Regions from separate parts of the Undibacterium sp. Ren11W genome, predicted to be linked through region 1. Evidence: predicted binding sites of a transcription regulator. Region 1 holds the regulator's gene; each other region holds the start of a gene.
The links. Region 1 encodes sigma-54, which starts transcription at its own class of promoters, with help from an activator protein. Its sites were predicted from a motif close to TGGCANGNAANCTGCTTT; they were not measured.
Positions count from the first base shown of each region.

Region 1 (4,085 bases):
CAAGAGCAAGAAGGGGAATTTCTTTCCTACGACAGTCTCAATGATGTGTTTCTCGCCACAAATACCACTACCGGCACCCATGTGCCTGGGGCTGGGCGTGTGAAATTGACGCTGCAACCTAAACCGGCAAAGCCAGTCAACATGAATACTCCAGCCAAATAATTATGACTAGTACACTCGTCATCCAGGGTTTACAAAAACGCTATGGGGCGCGCCAGGTAGTGCGCGATGTTTCTTTAGAAGTAAAAAGTGGCGAAGTAGTCGGCTTACTAGGCCCGAATGGCGCTGGTAAAACCACGTCCTTCTACATGATCGTGGGCCTGGTCCCCTCAGATGCAGGAAAAATCGATATCGACGGCGTTGATATCTCGCGCATGCCGATACACCAGCGCGCCAAACTCGGCTTATCTTACTTACCGCAAGAGGCTTCAGTATTTCGCAAGTTGTCGGTGGAGGACAATATCCGCGCTGTACTCGAACTACAAACCGATGAACACGGAAAATCTCTGAGCAAAGCTGCCATCGAGCAACGTCTCGATGCCCTACTCGACGACTTACAAATCGAAGGTTTGCGAGAGAATCCAGCGCTATCGCTATCTGGTGGTGAGCGCAGACGGGTAGAAATTGCCCGCGCACTGGCAACCAATCCCCGTTTCGTCCTGCTTGATGAACCGTTTGCCGGGGTCGATCCGATTGCCGTCATAGAGATACAGCGCATCGTGGTTTTTTTAAAAAATCGCGGCATAGGCGTCTTGATCACAGATCACAATGTGCGCGAAACCTTAGGCATTTGTGACCACGCTTGCATCATTAATCAGGGTGCCGTATTAGCCAGCGGTAGTCCAGAAGAAATCATCAGCAACGAATCGGTCAGGCGCGTCTATTTGGGAGAGCATTTCCGCATGTAGCGGAAATCACACTCAGCATGAAGCAAAGCCTGCAGCTACGCACCTCGCAACATCTGGCACTCACGCCACAATTGCAACAATCGATACGGCTACTGCAATTGTCCACGCTGGAACTGCATCAAGAACTAGAAAACTTGCTGATAGAAAATCCCATGCTAGAGCGCGTCGATAATCCACTCGATAGCGCGGTACGCTTGTTGGCGGACGGCGCCATTGGCAGTACTGAATCACGGTCTGAAACGGAGTTCGGCGTCAGTTCTGCTGAAGATCAGAGTAACGCCAATACCGACTCCAGCGAGATCTCAGAAGTTAGCAACGCGGCCGATAGTGTCAGCCCTAGCGAAACCGAGTGGAGTTTTGACGATGCTCCGCAAGGCAGTAAATCCTCGGAAGAGGATGAGGGAAGACCGCAGTTAGAAGCGGCGCATATTTCACTTAAAGAACATTTGCTGGAGCAAATGCGTCTGAATCTGCGCGAACCGCGCGATCTGGCCTTGGTGGAACTGGTAATCGACGCCCTCGATGATAGCGGTTATCTGATAGAGAGCCTGGAAGATATTCATTCCAGCATCCCTCTAGAACTATTGGTTGAGCCTGAAGAGCTGAGTTTTGCCTTGCTCATGGTACAAAGTTTTGATCCTGCCGGTGTTGGCGCACGTAACTGCTCCGAGTGCCTGGCGCTGCAGATCAAACGCCTGCCCAAAATCGCTTTCGTCACCCGACGCCTCGCACTTGCCATCGTAGAAACACAATTAGGTTTATTTGCACAACGCGATTTTGCTCGCTTAAAGAAGGTTTTTAATTGTGACGATGAGGATTTGCGCGAGGCACAGGTGGTGATACGTTTATGCAAACCCAAACCTGGCGCCGAGTTTGCAGTCAGTAGTTCCGACTATGTGGTGCCGGATGTAATAGTCAAAAAATCTGCTGATGGATGGCAAGTGTTATTGAACCAGGACATCATGCCTAAGCTGCGTGTCAATAGCATGTACGCCAATATCATGAAGCAAAATCGTGGGGATGGCAGTCTTAATCCCCAGTTGCAGGAAGCACGCTGGCTGATCAAAAATATGCGGCAACGTTTCGAGACGATTTTACGGGTTTCGCAAGCAATAGTCGAAAGACAACGGAATTTTTTCACACATGGAGCGGTCGCGATGCGCCCTCTTGTTTTGCGCGAAATTGCTGATACACTGGGTTTACATGAGAGTACAATTTCTCGTGTGACCACTCAGAAATACATGCTGACCCCACATGGTATGTTTGAGTTGAAGTATTTTTTCGGTAGCCATGTCGCCACTGAAACAGGGGGTGAAGCATCATCGACGGCGATACGAGCACTCATCAAACAATTGATAGGAGCAGAAAACCAGAAAAGCCCACTCTCTGATAGCAAGATTGCAGACATGCTGGGTGAACAAGGGATGGTCATTGCGCGCCGCACAGTCGCCAAGTACCGCGAAGCCCTTAAAATTCCACCGGTCAGTTTGCGAAAATCTTTGTAAAAATTGTTCTTGAAATTTTGCGTTAGATTGCTATATATGATTTAGCTCAAACAGGTTTTTCAGATTGGGCGCATAGTAATAGCGATAGTGTCATCAAGTAACATCACCATAGGAGCGTTTTATGAATCTCACCATCAGTGGTCATCACCTTGAAGTAACTCCTGCAATTCGTGAACATGTACAAAACAAGCTAGAACGTATCAGGCGACACTTCGATCAAGTCATTGATATCGCCGTCATCCTGACGGTCGACAAGCTCCGAGAAAAGGACAAACGTCATAAAGCAGATATTAATCTGCACATCAGCGGTAAAGATATTCACGTTGAAAGTCTGGCGCAGGATCTGTATGCTGCCATCGACACACTGATAGACAAACTAGACAGGCAAGTCATTAAACACAAAGACAAAATTCAGGAACATCCGCATCAAGCGATCAAACATATTCCTGATCCAGCCTCAGTGTAAAACTATCAACCCACAAAGGGAACCCAAAACTAGGACGCTTCAGCGTCCTTTTTTGTTGGCAAAAGAGATATGTGCATCTGCAAAAAAAACATCTTGTGCAATCGTTTTTGTAGGGCTGCGATTGTCTCTTTGCACCTTTCGAATCTCTTCACAGATTCATTTGATTAGCGGACAAATTTCGATAAAATGGCAATCTAAAATTTCGATAAAACATGGGCACAAGAACATCCTGCACTCGCTGCTGATTAAATTTCAAAATGGCAGCATGCCTAACACGCACTATTCATGCGGGTTTCCAGCCTATCTCGGCTGCAAGCCGCATGCAGATTGCGTGACCAGGCTGGCACTAGTTGATTTTTCTTATCCCATCCCAATCACCTTCACTAAATACCAGATCCTATGAGTAATCATATATTAAGCTCAATACAGAACCGCATAGGGTTCATCACCCTAGATAGACCGAAAGCCCTCAATTCTTTGTCCCTAGAAATGGTACGCAACATCACCGCCACACTGTTACAGTGGCAAGAGAATGACGAAGTTGCGGCTGTTTTCATTCATAGCAGCAGTGAAAAATCATTTTGTGCCGGTGGTGACATACGCTTTTTTTACGATGTTGGTACTGCCACCCCAAAGGGAGACAGCGCCCTGTTAGAAGATTTTTTCAGCGAAGAATACGCCTTAAATCATTTAATCCATTTCTATCCTAAACCTTATGTCGCATTACTAAACGGTGTGGTCATGGGCGGTGGCATGGGGATCGCCCAGGCAGGAAAAAACTGCCGCCTGCGGATAGTCACAGAGCGTACTAAGATGGCGATGCCAGAAGTGAATATTGGCCTATTCCCGGATGTGGGCGGCAGCTACTTCCTAGCGCGTAGCCCTGGCGAAATTGGTACTTATTTAGGGATGACTGGTGACATCATCAATGCGGCCGATGCCATGTATGCAGAATTGGCAGATGTGTATATTCCTACGACTGCCTTAACCACTTTGATGGACTTACTGCGCACTACTAACAGCGACGATATTCGTGTGCTGATCCGTGAGTTTGCGACGCAATATGCCGATCAGGCAATACCAGAACAAAGTACGCTGGCGAAAAATCGTGCTGCAATAGACTTGCACTTTGCAGGCAAAGATGTAAAAAAAGTCTTGCAATCACTAGCACTCGATCAAAGTGAATTCGGCTTACAAGCCAGCGCA
Region 1 covers NZ_JBMPPB010000008.1:81,849-85,933, forward strand. The annotation lists gene lptA (lipopolysaccharide transport periplasmic protein LptA) at 1-162, shown strand, start outside; gene lptB (LPS export ABC transporter ATP-binding protein) at 165-908, shown strand; gene ACO0K8_RS16940 (RNA polymerase factor sigma-54) at 926-2,413, shown strand; gene hpf (ribosome hibernation-promoting factor, HPF/YfiA family) at 2,535-2,879, shown strand; gene ACO0K8_RS16950 (enoyl-CoA hydratase/isomerase family protein) at 3,279-4,085, shown strand, end outside.

Region 2 (4,085 bases), on a different contig from region 1:
TGGGGGCTGCTTGCCCTAGTCCGCAAATCGATGCGTCGTGCATCACAGCAGACAGATCCTGCAGTAGCGGAATATCCCAAACCTCTTGTGAGATCAGGTGCAGTGCTTTGGCGGTGCCCGCGCGGCAAGGCGTGCATTGGCCACAGGATTCATGTTTAAAAAACGCCATCATGTTTCTGGCAGCGGCAATTGCGCTGTCGTGCTGGGAAAGTACAATAATTGCGGCCGAACCGATGAAACAACCATAGGCTTGCAAAGTATCAAAATCTAATGGCAACAGGCTTAACGAGGCCGGTAAGATGCCGCCCGATGCCCCGCCCGGTAGATAGGCATATAAGACATGGCCGTCGGGCATGCCATCACAATATTCTTCTATCAGTTCTTCCACAGAAATCCCGGCAGGTGCCAGATATACGCCTGGTTTATTTACTCGCCCGGACACCGAAAAGGAGCGCAAGCCAGAGCGCCCATGTCGACCTTGGTCGCTAAACCAGGCACTGCCCTTTTTGAGTAAATCGGGTACCCAATACAAAGACTCAAAATTGTGGACCAGGGTGGGGCGATTAAACAAACCAACTTGTGCCACGTAAGGTGGGCGCAAACGTGGCAGGCCGCGTTTGCCTTCTATCGAGGCGATCATGGCCGACTCTTCACCGCAAATATAGGCCCCGGCACCGCGGCGTAAATGTATCCGAGGCATGCCAGCAACCGGTGGGTTTTCTTGTAACTTAACCAGCTCGGCCTCAAGCATGTGGCGGCAGGCGTGGTATTCGTCACGCAAATAAATATACACTTCGGCGATATCCACTGCCCACGCAGCAATCAACATACCTTCTAGAAAACGATGCGGGTCGCGCTCTAGATAATATCTGTCCTTGAAGGTGCCGGGTTCGCCTTCGTCGAGATTGACTGCCAATAAACGCGGAGCAGCTTCGGCAGCAACGATGCGCCATTTACGGCCAACGGGAAAACCAGCTCCACCCAGACCACGCAAGCCGGATTCTTCCATGCACTTAAACAGGGCTTCCTTTTCAAATTTCCCGTCATGGCATTTTTGTAATTCTTGGTAGCCATCTTGGGCTTTGTAGGTTTGGTAATCAATATAATCTAAAGTCTCGGCCTCGCTATTTTTTTGTTCGATCGCCAGATTGATTGCGAGTAGGTCGGCGTTCGGTATGGCATGCTGACCTAGGATCGCCGCCGGTGCTTGTTCGCAGCGACCTAGGCAGGGCACGCGGAGAAGGTGTATCGATTTGTTTTCGGCATTGTCTAAGTAACGGTGCATTTGTCCGCATAAATGCGTAGCGCCTGCCATTTCGCAAGAAAGCCCATTGCAGATCCGTAAGCTGATCTCTGCGGACGTGTCGGCATGCTCTTTAATAATAGTAAAGTGATGGTAAAAACTGGCGACTTCAAATACCTCGGTTTGTGCCAAATGCATTTCTTGCGCCAGTGCCGCCAGATGGGCGTCGGTAAGACTGCCAAAGTGATCGTTAATCGTATGCAAATGTTGTATCAGTAGATCCGCTTGCCGAGAGACTATACCTAAAACAGTGCGTACTTCTTGCAACGCTATGGCATTTACTTGACGTCCCTTGTTTTTTTGCCGCTTAATCTCTTTACTGCTTAGTATTGGGATGATGGGGTGCATGGCGGCCGATTCAACTGAGGTTTGTGAATATAGTAAGAATAATAAATCTAAGTCGATATGTCAGTTTTTTTAGCTTGCTAGCCAAGAATAAAACCAAATCAGGAGTGCCAAGGGCTAACAATGATCTGTGCAAAATAGGAATTTCATAACTCGCACAAAATAAGTGCAAATTTTTAGTTTAGTTTAAATATGCCCTTTTTAAGTGCTTATTGACTTTCTTGCTCCATTTTGGTGCGTTTGCGATGTTGGGTGGCTTAGGTCGCATTTATTCCTTGTATCGAAAAGCATAGCGAAAACAAGGATTTAGCGTTCGCTCCATAGAAAGTGGTTTTGGCTTGAAGATGGCACGGAATCTGCTATGATCTTCAATTGAGTTCTGCTGTCAGCTTGATACTCCCTATTTCAAAAAACTAGGTGTTTAGCAAGATGTATGCGCCGGCTAGCAGACGGCTCAGCAATTTTCGAATTTATTTATAGATCTATTTGAGGAGTTTTACATGGCAATGACAGCCGCAGAAGTCTTGAAAATGGCGAAAGATAACGAAGTTAAATTCGTTGATTTCCGTTTTACTGATACCCGAGGCAAAGAACAGCACGTCACTGTGCCAGTTTCTCATTTCGATATCGATAAATTTGAATCTGGTCACGCCTTTGACGGTTCCTCCATCGCTGGTTGGAAAGGGATAGAATCCTCAGATATGCTGTTGATCCCAGATCCTAGCACTGCCAATATCGATCCTTTCATGGAAGAAACAACATTGTTCATGCAATGTGACGTGATTGAGCCTACCGATGGCAAAGGCTATGACCGTGATCCACGCTCTATCGCTAAGCGCGCAGAAGCCTACTTGAAATCGTCCGGTATCGGCGATACCGCTTACTTCGGTCCAGAACCAGAATTCTTCATTTTCGACAGCGTACGTTGGAAAATCGACATGTCCGGTTGCTTCGTGAAAATTGATTCTGACGAAGCCTCATGGACTACTGGCGAAAAACTCGAAGGCGGCAATACTGGTCATCGTCCTACTACCAAAGGTGGTTATTTCCCAGTTCCTCCAGTTGACAGCTTCCAGGACATGCGTTCTGAAATGTGTCTGATTCTGGAGTCTTTGGGTATTCCGGTTGAAGTGCATCACCATGAAGTTGCTGGTGCTGGTCAAAATGAAATCGGTACCCGCTTCTCTACTCTGGTAGAACGCGCTGACTGGACGCAAAACTTGAAATATGTTGTATGGAACGTTGCTCATACCTATGGTAAGACAGCTACTTTCATGCCTAAACCTATCGTTGGCGACAACGGTTCTGGTATGCACGTACATCAATCGATCTGGAAAGATGGTAAAAACCTGTTCGCAGGCGACGGCTATGCTGGTTTGTCTGATTTTGCTCTGTACTACATCGGCGGTATCATTAAACATGCCAAGGCATTGAATGCGATCACTAATCCAGGTACTAACTCTTACAAACGTTTGGTTCCAGGTTACGAAGCACCGGTAAAATTGGCGTACTCCGCTAAAAACCGTTCAGCTTCTATCCGTATTCCTTATGTCGCGAATCCTAAAGGTCGTCGCGTTGAAGCCCGTTTCCCAGATCCTCTGGCAAATCCATACCTGTGCTTCTCCGCACTGATGATGGCGGGTCTGGACGGCGTGCAGAACAAGATACATCCAGGTGAAGCTGCTTCTAAAGATCTGTACCATTTGCCTCCAGAAGAAGACGCGTTGATCCCAACAGTTTGCGCATCTTTGGAAGAAGCTTTGGATGCATTGAATAAAGACCGCGAGTTCCTGACACGTGGCGGCGTATTTAGTGACAGCATGATCGATGCTTACATCGAGTTGAAAATGCAAGACGTGCAACGTATGCGCATGACAACTCATCCTGCTGAATTTGATATGTATTATTCACTGTAATAACAGCTGAATTTGGATGAGCATTAAAAAAGCGGGGATTTCCCCGCTTTTTTTCGTCAAATTGTTACCGAGTATTGCACTGCAATTGTGCTAACGCCCGGCTTGGCATACACTGAGCCCGTTAGTTACCAAATGGCCCTACTATGAATCGAATATTTGCTGGTTTTCTTTTTTTCTGTGCTTTAGCTGCGCAGGTTCACGCCGAAACCGACGTGTATTTGTGCGTCGATGAGAATGGCAAGAAAGAATATAAAAATACAGGTGCGACCAAGGGGTGTAAAAAAGTTGAGTTGGAAGGCATTACGGTCGTTCCTGCGCCGCCCATTTCTAAGAAGGTAAGTGCAAGCCCGACGTCCACGCCTACCAGCTTCCCTAAGGTCGACGACGGCACTCAAAAGGCGCGCGATTCGGATCGCAAGCAAATCTTGAGCGATGAGTTGAAGACAGAAGATCAGAAATTGGCAACTCTGAAAAAAGAATATAACAATGGTGAACCTGAACGTCTTGGTGGAGAGAAAAAT
Region 2 covers NZ_JBMPPB010000016.1:3,667-7,751, forward strand. The annotation lists gene ACO0K8_RS22140 (NADH-ubiquinone oxidoreductase-F iron-sulfur binding region domain-containing protein) at 1-1,651, opposite strand, end outside; gene glnA (type I glutamate--ammonia ligase) at 2,149-3,564, shown strand; gene ACO0K8_RS22150 (DUF4124 domain-containing protein) at 3,708-4,085, shown strand, end outside.
Region 2: the regulator sigma-54 is predicted to act here: its motif matches at 1,994-2,011, upstream of glnA (type I glutamate--ammonia ligase).

Region 3 (4,085 bases), on a different contig from region 1:
CGATGATTCGATGTTGGAGTTAGGTGCCAAGGTTTTAGGGAACACTGCTTCCGCGATTTTACAAGTACGTAGCCAGTTGAATCGTGAAATGATCGATAAGGCCATCACCTTGTTGATTCAAGCTGAAAGGGTTGAGTTTTTTGCGGTTGGCCATTACGGCGTGGTGGCGCAAGATGCACAATATAAATTTCTGCGTTTTGGCGTCTCTAGCGGCGCCTACACCGATAGCCGCCTGCAATTGCTGGCAGCGAGTGTATTAAAACCGCGCGATGTTGCGGTGATTATTAGTAGCAGCGGGCGCATGTCTGAACTACTGGACGTGGCGGATAAAGCACGTGAACGCGGTGCCTACATCATCGCGATTACGGCTAGTCAGTCACCTCTGGCGCGCAAAGCCGATGCGGCTTTGATTGTGGATCATGTTGAGGATATTTCTACCCATTTGCCTATGATTAGCCGTATCTTGCATTTACTGGTGATCGATATTCTGGCGGTCGGCGTGGCGATGCAGCGCAATCCTGATAAAGCGCAGGGACTCAATCGCGAGCAAGCCGAATTACTCGATGAAGCAAATCATGGCCTGCGTAAAACTGGCACAAAGGATGATGTGCTTAACCCAAATTCAGGTAGCAGTTCAGCGGCTTCTTTGGCACGTTTAACCTCCCATAGTCGATGACAGATTTTGCGCAGTTAACACAAGAGCTTAAGCTGAAGGGGCGTCAGCTAGGTTTTGCGGATTTGCGCATCACCGATGTCGATCTGGCGCATGTGGAGCCGGGTTTTCAAGCTTGGCTGGCAGCCGGATATCACGGTGAGATGGCGTATATGGCAGCACATGGCAGTAAGCGCTGGCGCCCCGATGAATTAGTGCCCGGGACGATACGGGTAATTTCGGCCCGTATGAATTATTTGCCGGAGTCAGCAGATGCCGATTGGCGCAACGCCGAGCAGAGCCGCGCTGCCGATACTGCTGTGATTTCTGTGTATGCGCGAGGACGTGATTATCACAAGGTGCTGAGGGCAAAATTGCAGTTGTTGGCTGAATATATACAGCAACGAATTGGTGAGTTTGGATATCGCGTGTTTACTGATTCTGCTCCTGTGATGGAAGTAGCATTGGCAGAAAAATCGGGATTAGGGTGGAAGGGTAAGCACACCCTGTTACTGAATCGTGAAGCCGGGTCCATGTTTTTTCTCGGAGAGATTTTGGTAGATATTCCCCTGCCTATCGATCCCCCTATCAGCAAGCATTGCGGCCAATGCAGTGCTTGCATACAGGTCTGTCCTACACAGGCAATTCTGGCACCGTATCAGCTCGATGCCAGGCGCTGCATCTCCTATCTGACGATAGAGCTGCAGGGCTCTATACCGTTGGAGTTACGCGCTTTGATCGGCAATCGTGTGTATGGTTGTGACGACTGCCAATTGTTTTGCCCCTGGAATAAGTTTGCCCAACGCGCAAGTCTGAATGATTTTGAGGTGCGCAATGGACTTGATCATGCCAGCATGATCAGCCTTTTTGCCTGGACTGAAGCCGAATTCATGCGCAAACTAGAAGGCAGTCCAATACGCCGTATCGGACATGAACGCTGGTTGCGAAATCTGGCGGTAGGATTGGGAAACGCTGCTACAAGCTTGCGTGCGGATCCTGAAATTTTGCGCGCCTTGCAAAGCCGAATGGATCATCCATCTGAGCTGGTGCGAGAGCACGTGGAATGGGCCTTGCGGCAACACGATATAGATTGAAATTGAAACTAAGTGACTGGATTAGTTAAAAACACTACAAAAGCAATCCTCTTCACATAAAAAAACAAGGCGGCTCTAGCCGCCTTGTTTTTTACATACAAATAGAATTAAACAGATTTACGACGGCGAGCTGCTGCTAAGCCAGCCATCCCTAAAGCCAACAATGTCAAGGATGCTGGTTCCGGGATTGGCTGGGTGCCGGCAAATGCATCTGACAATTTTGCATAGTCAAAACCATAGAAATCGGCTGACCCATTTCTATCGATGGTGATGATCAGCTCGTGATTACTATTGATAGTATCTAGTACATCTTGTTGCAGATCGAAGAAGCGCACTTTTGTGGACGGATAACCATCGTTGAAGGCCCAATTCTGATCTATGCCGTTAAATTTGACTTTTGCTGCACCGAAGGTCGATGCCTGAAAATCTGCCATGTCAAACCACATGGAGCCTTGTGTCCAACCATTGCTTAGGCCAGTAAAGCTAAAGGTGGCAACAGTACCAGCTTGTGGGCTGTACCCTGGATGGGTGGTGCTATAAGTGTCGGTGTATTGAGCCCCATCGGTTGCCACTTTTTCAGCCGCGCTACGACCATCATAGATAGGGGAAAACGGAGGATGGTTGGCGTTATCCGCGATACCTGCACCGTAACCATCATCGTCACCGATCATCCAGCTTGTGGCAGATGCTGAACTCATAGCGATTGCGAGAGCGCTGAAGGCAAATACTTTACTTAATTTCATAGCATTTCTCCAAATAAAGTTTACTTGTTGAGTCGAAAGTACAGCAATAATTTTTGCTGACGAAAAAAGCAAAGCAAATTACATGCCGTTTTATGGTTTTTTTAACTACAGCCCTTGCAAGTGAAATGTTCGATAAAAATGCTGATATCAAAGAGTTCACTTGTAAAACTGATTGTAAAAAATGTCGACATAAAAAGCTGTCAATGAGAAATGAAGCGTGCGGGAAAACTATTTTTTTCCTTGCAGTGTTGACTTAAGAAAAAATTCCTAATCTGAAACAAAGCTTGATGTTAGGAATTGTTTATTTCCTCACTGCCAACGGAGAATTGTAGTGATTGATGTGCTTTGCAATTGCTTTGGCTATTTCATGAATACCAGTAAACTAAATAAACTCAGCGTATGCGGCGCTATTAAAGCCGTTTGGTCGGGAAAATGCTCTGTGGTCAGCATAAAATACCGAATGAAACTTTATTCGAACTTACGCGAAACCGCGGCGGTTTCGCTATATCCGCATTGCCATACTAAAGTGCTGCATCGGCGGTACGCCTGGCGGGAAGCATTTTTCGTAAGTCGTGCCTGTATTTTTAAGTAACATGCCAGACCTGCTGTTTTCGTCTGGCAATGCGCTTTGCTAGTTAATAGCTTGCCTGGCAAGTGTTAAGGATGACCCAGATCCATGGTCCAATAGGTATGATAACTTGCAGTGCTAGAGCTTACGCATGCCAAGCCTACCTCGGTATAGCTAGCGCTCATGATGTTGCGGCAATGTCCCTCGCTGCTGATCCAGCTTTGCATGGCATCAGCAACTGTGGCTTGGCCCGCCGCAATATTTTCAGCTATGCTGGAACCGGTATAGCCAGCCGCAGCCAGGCGTTGGCCAAAGTTACGGCCATCGAGGCTGGTGTGTGAAAAATAATTTTTGTTTGCCATATCGGCAGAATGACCGGCAGCGGCATCAAATAATTTACTATTCCAGACCAAGGCCGGAGCCGCCGGAAAAGTGGTGTTGCCGCACTGGCGGCTCGTGGCTCTGGCCTGATTGATCAAAGTCATTAACTCTTGCTGAAAATTGGGCAAACTACAGGTCTTTACCGCTTCGAGTGGCATTCCTGGCACGCTAGGTGTGATCACGGGTGTAACAGTCGAGGGCGGTGGCGTAACGGCTGGCGCAACTGCTGCCGTCGTGGCAGATTCATCGCCGCCACCGCATGCATTTAGGGTCAAAGCTAAGGCGAAAACTATCGCAAACTTAAAATAAAACACGAGAAATTCCTTCAATAAATAGATTAAGCGGCAAGTCTGGATGACGAAAAAACCAGAGTGCAAACTCAGATCTTGCGGCGGCAGTGTAAATCATTTCTTTTCCGATTTTTGTAAGCAATCGTAATCTTGCTCAGACTAAGTCTTCATAAGAGCCCGACAGCCTTGCCTAGGTTGACCATTCCATTAAATCGTTTTTTGAAAGTGATGCTATGAGCACTTCTTCTGTCGCCTTCCCAAGTAATACCATTTGTTATGAGCACATGCCTGTTCCCAGTAAGGCGGAGAGCTTAGCCTTGCAGGCTGAGCAGGAAGCTAAGGCCTACAAACTCAAAA
Region 3 covers NZ_JBMPPB010000013.1:63,745-67,829, reverse strand. The annotation lists gene ACO0K8_RS21240 (glucokinase) at 1-676, shown strand, start outside; gene queG (tRNA epoxyqueuosine(34) reductase QueG) at 673-1,746, shown strand; gene ACO0K8_RS21230 (PEP-CTERM sorting domain-containing protein) at 1,854-2,489, opposite strand; gene ACO0K8_RS21225 (CAP domain-containing protein) at 3,147-3,752, opposite strand; gene ACO0K8_RS21220 (hypothetical protein) at 3,962-4,085, shown strand, end outside.
Region 3: the regulator sigma-54 is predicted to act here: its motif matches at 2,560-2,577, upstream of ACO0K8_RS21230 (PEP-CTERM sorting domain-containing protein).

Region 4 (4,085 bases), on a different contig from region 1:
TCGCGCGCGCAACTGGCCAGACGCGCACAAATCAACTTTAACTCTATTTTTTACGATTGTAGAATACTCGTTAGAAGGAAAAAAACATGTTACACGCCGACTTCCCGGTTGTTGAGGGTAATTACAAACTGACCGAAAACTGGAGCGTAATGCTTCCGGGAAAATTTAATCGCCGCATAGAAGATGGGGATTTGGTACTGTGGAACCCCGACTTAACTATATGGATCGCAATCTGGAACAATGATCACGCCCAGAGCCAAGAGTCACGCCTGGAGAGTATCAAAAAAGCGATGTCGGCAAATGCATACCAGATCAACAGCAGCACCAGCGACGGCATCCTGCGTTTTAGTTATCGCTTGCATGAAAACATCAGCGAAGAAGAACCCAGCGACGACGAGGATGAGACTGTTGCGGCGTTTTACTGTTTTGCCATAGGCGAACGCGGGCAAGTTGAATTCGCGATCTATCTCGATAAAGAGGCCGATCTACAACAAGCTCAAGCGATGTTACAGAGCCTAACCGAAACCCCTGCACCCTGATCTGCAAAAGACTACTGACGACACTATTAATGCCAGTTTGCTTAAGCAATAAAGTATAGATTTAAGCTAGCGACTGGTTTGCAACACAATAAGTCAGGCGTAAAAAAACCCGCCAAAGCGGGTTTTTTATTGGATGCAAATGATTATTTAGCGCCGCGCTTGCGTGCCGCTGCCAAACCGGCCAAACCCAAACCTAACAAAACCAATGAAGCTGGCTCTGGAACTTGCGAGCTATTATTGCTGGCGTTGATTCTGGCTGAGAAATACACCGTTTGGAAATCACTACTATTGTTGCTGACATAGTTCCAGATCCAGGTTGGCGAATTTGTACCGTAGCCAGGACGTGTACCCCATGGTCCAACGCCGTTATTGCCTTCACCTACCGCAGCAAAACTAGCATTACCAAAACCGCTGGTATTTTGCTTCCAGTCAGTTGGATTGGTCAGCAGTGTTTGTGTCGCATTGTCGAATGCAAAGGCATTGTCGCTCAAGTTAAACATACCCAGGAAACCGCCAGGGCCGCCTTGGTTAGTTGCCACTAAATGGATATATTGCGTGGTATTTGCTACCAGAGTCGCGCTCGACGTATAGGTTGTTGGCCAGTCGGTTCCTGAGCCCATCAAGCTACCTAAGGTTGCGTCGCTAGTGGAAACGTATAATTTAAACGTATTATCAACGTTAGTCGTTGCGGTCAGGACGGTTGCATTGGCAGAAGTAATACCGACAACAGTCAGAACTAAGGAGGCGAGTAAGTTTTTCATGATATAGGATGTAAATTGAACTTAGCTTCTTACACAGCAATATTTATGCCTGGAAAATATTCTTTTTTGAAATCATTCACTTACGGAAATTCTCGAATAACGAAGCGCTGCAAGTGTAAAATTTTCCGACACCCACACTTGCAATTTACATATCGAGACTGACGATGCAAATCGGCCTGCGATTTTCTTCAATCTATACTCGTAAGTAGTCGCAGGCGTTTACGTCAGCAGCGCGCTCACGCCTAGATTAATTAACGCACCGCCAACCATCAACCATAACAAGAGAAATGCCCCCAACAACAGCGGCTTGACACCCGCCTGACGGATCGCTGAAACATGCGTGCTCAAGCCTAACGCAGCCATCGCCATCGCCATTAACAAGGTGTCAAAATCGATGAGCACATTCACCATAGCTGGCGACAGCCATGTCAGCGAGTTCAGCCCGACTACCAGCATAAATCCCAGAGTAAACCAAGGAAAGCTGATGCCACTTAATGCCCCGTCTGCGGGATGATGTTTCACGTCTTCACCAGCGTGCTTATCGCGCAGCAGGTAGATCGATAACCATATCAAAAAAGGTGCCAGCATCATGACCCTGACCATCTTGGCGATGACCGCGGTATTGGCCGCATCCTGACTCACGGCGCGCCCAGCCGCCACGACTTGCGCGACCTCGTGCAGACTCGATCCTATATAAACGCCAAAGCTCTGTTCCGAAAAAGCCAGCCACTGCCATTGCTGATTAAGACTGTATAGCACAGGGTAGACGAACATCGCGATACTGCCAAAAACGACCACCGTGGCAACTGCCACAGCGACTTTTTCCGAGCGCGCCTGCAAGACAGGCTCCGAAGCCATGATTGCAGCGGCACCACAGATGGAGCTGCCGGCACCGATTAGAATGACCGTTTCGCGATCAAGCTTAAATAGCTTCAGACCCAACAATAAAGCCAGAGCGAAGGTGGAGCTGAGGATTAAGAAGTCGATCAACACACCAGCGATACCGACCTGAGCCACGTCCTGAAACGTCAGTCGCAAGCCGTACAAAACGATGGCCAGACGCAGCAGTTTTTGTCTGGAGAAATTCACACCGGCACCATAATTCTGTGTCATCTGCGAAAATAGTGTGTTGCCAAGCAAACTACCTATAAGTATAGCAATCGTCAGCGCACTTAGACCATGCTGCTGCAGATAGCTGATCTGTCCCAATGCGATGGAAAGCAAGCCGAGAGCGGCGCTCAACAACAAACCCGGCAATATCGGCAATAAAGGGGGTACTGGTTGAGATAGACGTACAAACGAGGTCACGAAGAATCGGTTTGAAAGCGCTGCTGCGGGATTTTTACTCACTAAACTAAACATCATCTTCCTATTAAATGCGGTATCGATCCGAATACAGCCAGTCTACGCATTCCCGGCAAAACAATAAAACAACTTGTTTATGTATAATTAAGCTAAATTTCAGCTTAATTATTTTTTTAACGCGTAGCAAGTACGCCATCAAATCCAAATCAAAGAACAGGCAAATGCGACTAAGCCTCAGACAATTACAGATATTTCTCGCCGTGTGTGATCACGGCAGTACCGCCGCGGCAGCAGGGGTGGTGGCCTTATCGCAATCGGCAACCAGCGCCGCCTTAAATGAACTAGAGCATCTGTTGAGCACACAACTCTTCGACCGGGTCGGCAAGCGCCTGATCATTAACGATAATGGTCGCCTGCTATTGCCACAGGCACGGCAGGTTTTAGATGCTGCCGCTGGCATAGAGCAGCAATTCTCCGGTGCCGATGCTGGGCTGGCGATCAAGCTGCGGCTAGCGGCCAGTACCACGATAGGCATTTATCATCTACCACAATTACTTGCCGGTTTTTCAGTACAGGCACCTCAGGCAAATCCACGCGTGCTGATCGCCAACACCAGCGATGTTGCCACTGCAGTGGCAAATTTTGCGGCCGACATAGGCTTCATCGAAGGCCCCTGTGAGGAGCCTGACTTGCTGGTAGAGCCGTGGATTAAGGATGAATTGATCGTAGTCTGCGCGCCTCAGCATGCTTTGCTAGCAGCTAGCAACAAAAGTAAAAGTCAGCAAAAAAATACCTCCAATATCAGCTTACCCGCCTTAAGTGCATCTGGCTGGCTATTGCGAGAAGCTGGCTCCGGTACCCGCGTAGCGGTAGAGCATGCCTTGCTACCGCACCTGCATACGCTGCACTGTGCAGCAGAATTAAGTAATTCTGAGGCAATCAAACATGCCGCCGCCGCGGGACTTGGTTTGGCTTGTTTGTCACGCGTGGTAGTGGCCGACATGCTCGCGCTGGGCAGTCTGATTGAACTAAATACCGCACTGCCCCCGCTACAACGACACTTCTATCTGGTGCGCAGTAAGCACAAAATACTATCGGCGCGGCTGACGCATTTTATGCAGTTTTGCCGCGACTGGCACTAAAACCCGATCGTCAGACAGCACCGTGATCAAGCACCTAAAGTAGCGAGTTTCTGGCGGATAAATCTACACAGGCAAACTAGTTGGGAAACGAATTTCCACCGTCAATCCTGCGCCATTGAGTCCTTCCGAAAACACGATGCTGGCCTGATGGGCTTCGACAATACGTTTAACGATAGACAAACCAAGGCCGCTACCGGGCTTGCTGGCAGCGGCCAAGCGCACAAACCGGTCGAACACCCGCTCTCGCATCGCTGGCGCAATGCCAACCCCGCTATCAGCAATCGTCAAACAGGCTAGTCCCTCCTCGATACGACACGACAAACGCACTTCGCCGCCTG
Region 4 covers NZ_JBMPPB010000001.1:8,848-12,932, reverse strand. The annotation lists gene ACO0K8_RS00055 (hypothetical protein) at 87-539, shown strand; gene ACO0K8_RS00050 (PEP-CTERM sorting domain-containing protein) at 683-1,300, opposite strand; gene ACO0K8_RS00045 (YeiH family protein) at 1,520-2,662, opposite strand; gene ACO0K8_RS00040 (LysR family transcriptional regulator) at 2,827-3,747, shown strand; gene ACO0K8_RS00035 (ATP-binding protein) at 3,811-4,085, opposite strand, start outside.
Region 4: the regulator sigma-54 is predicted to act here: its motif matches at 1,334-1,351, upstream of ACO0K8_RS00050 (PEP-CTERM sorting domain-containing protein).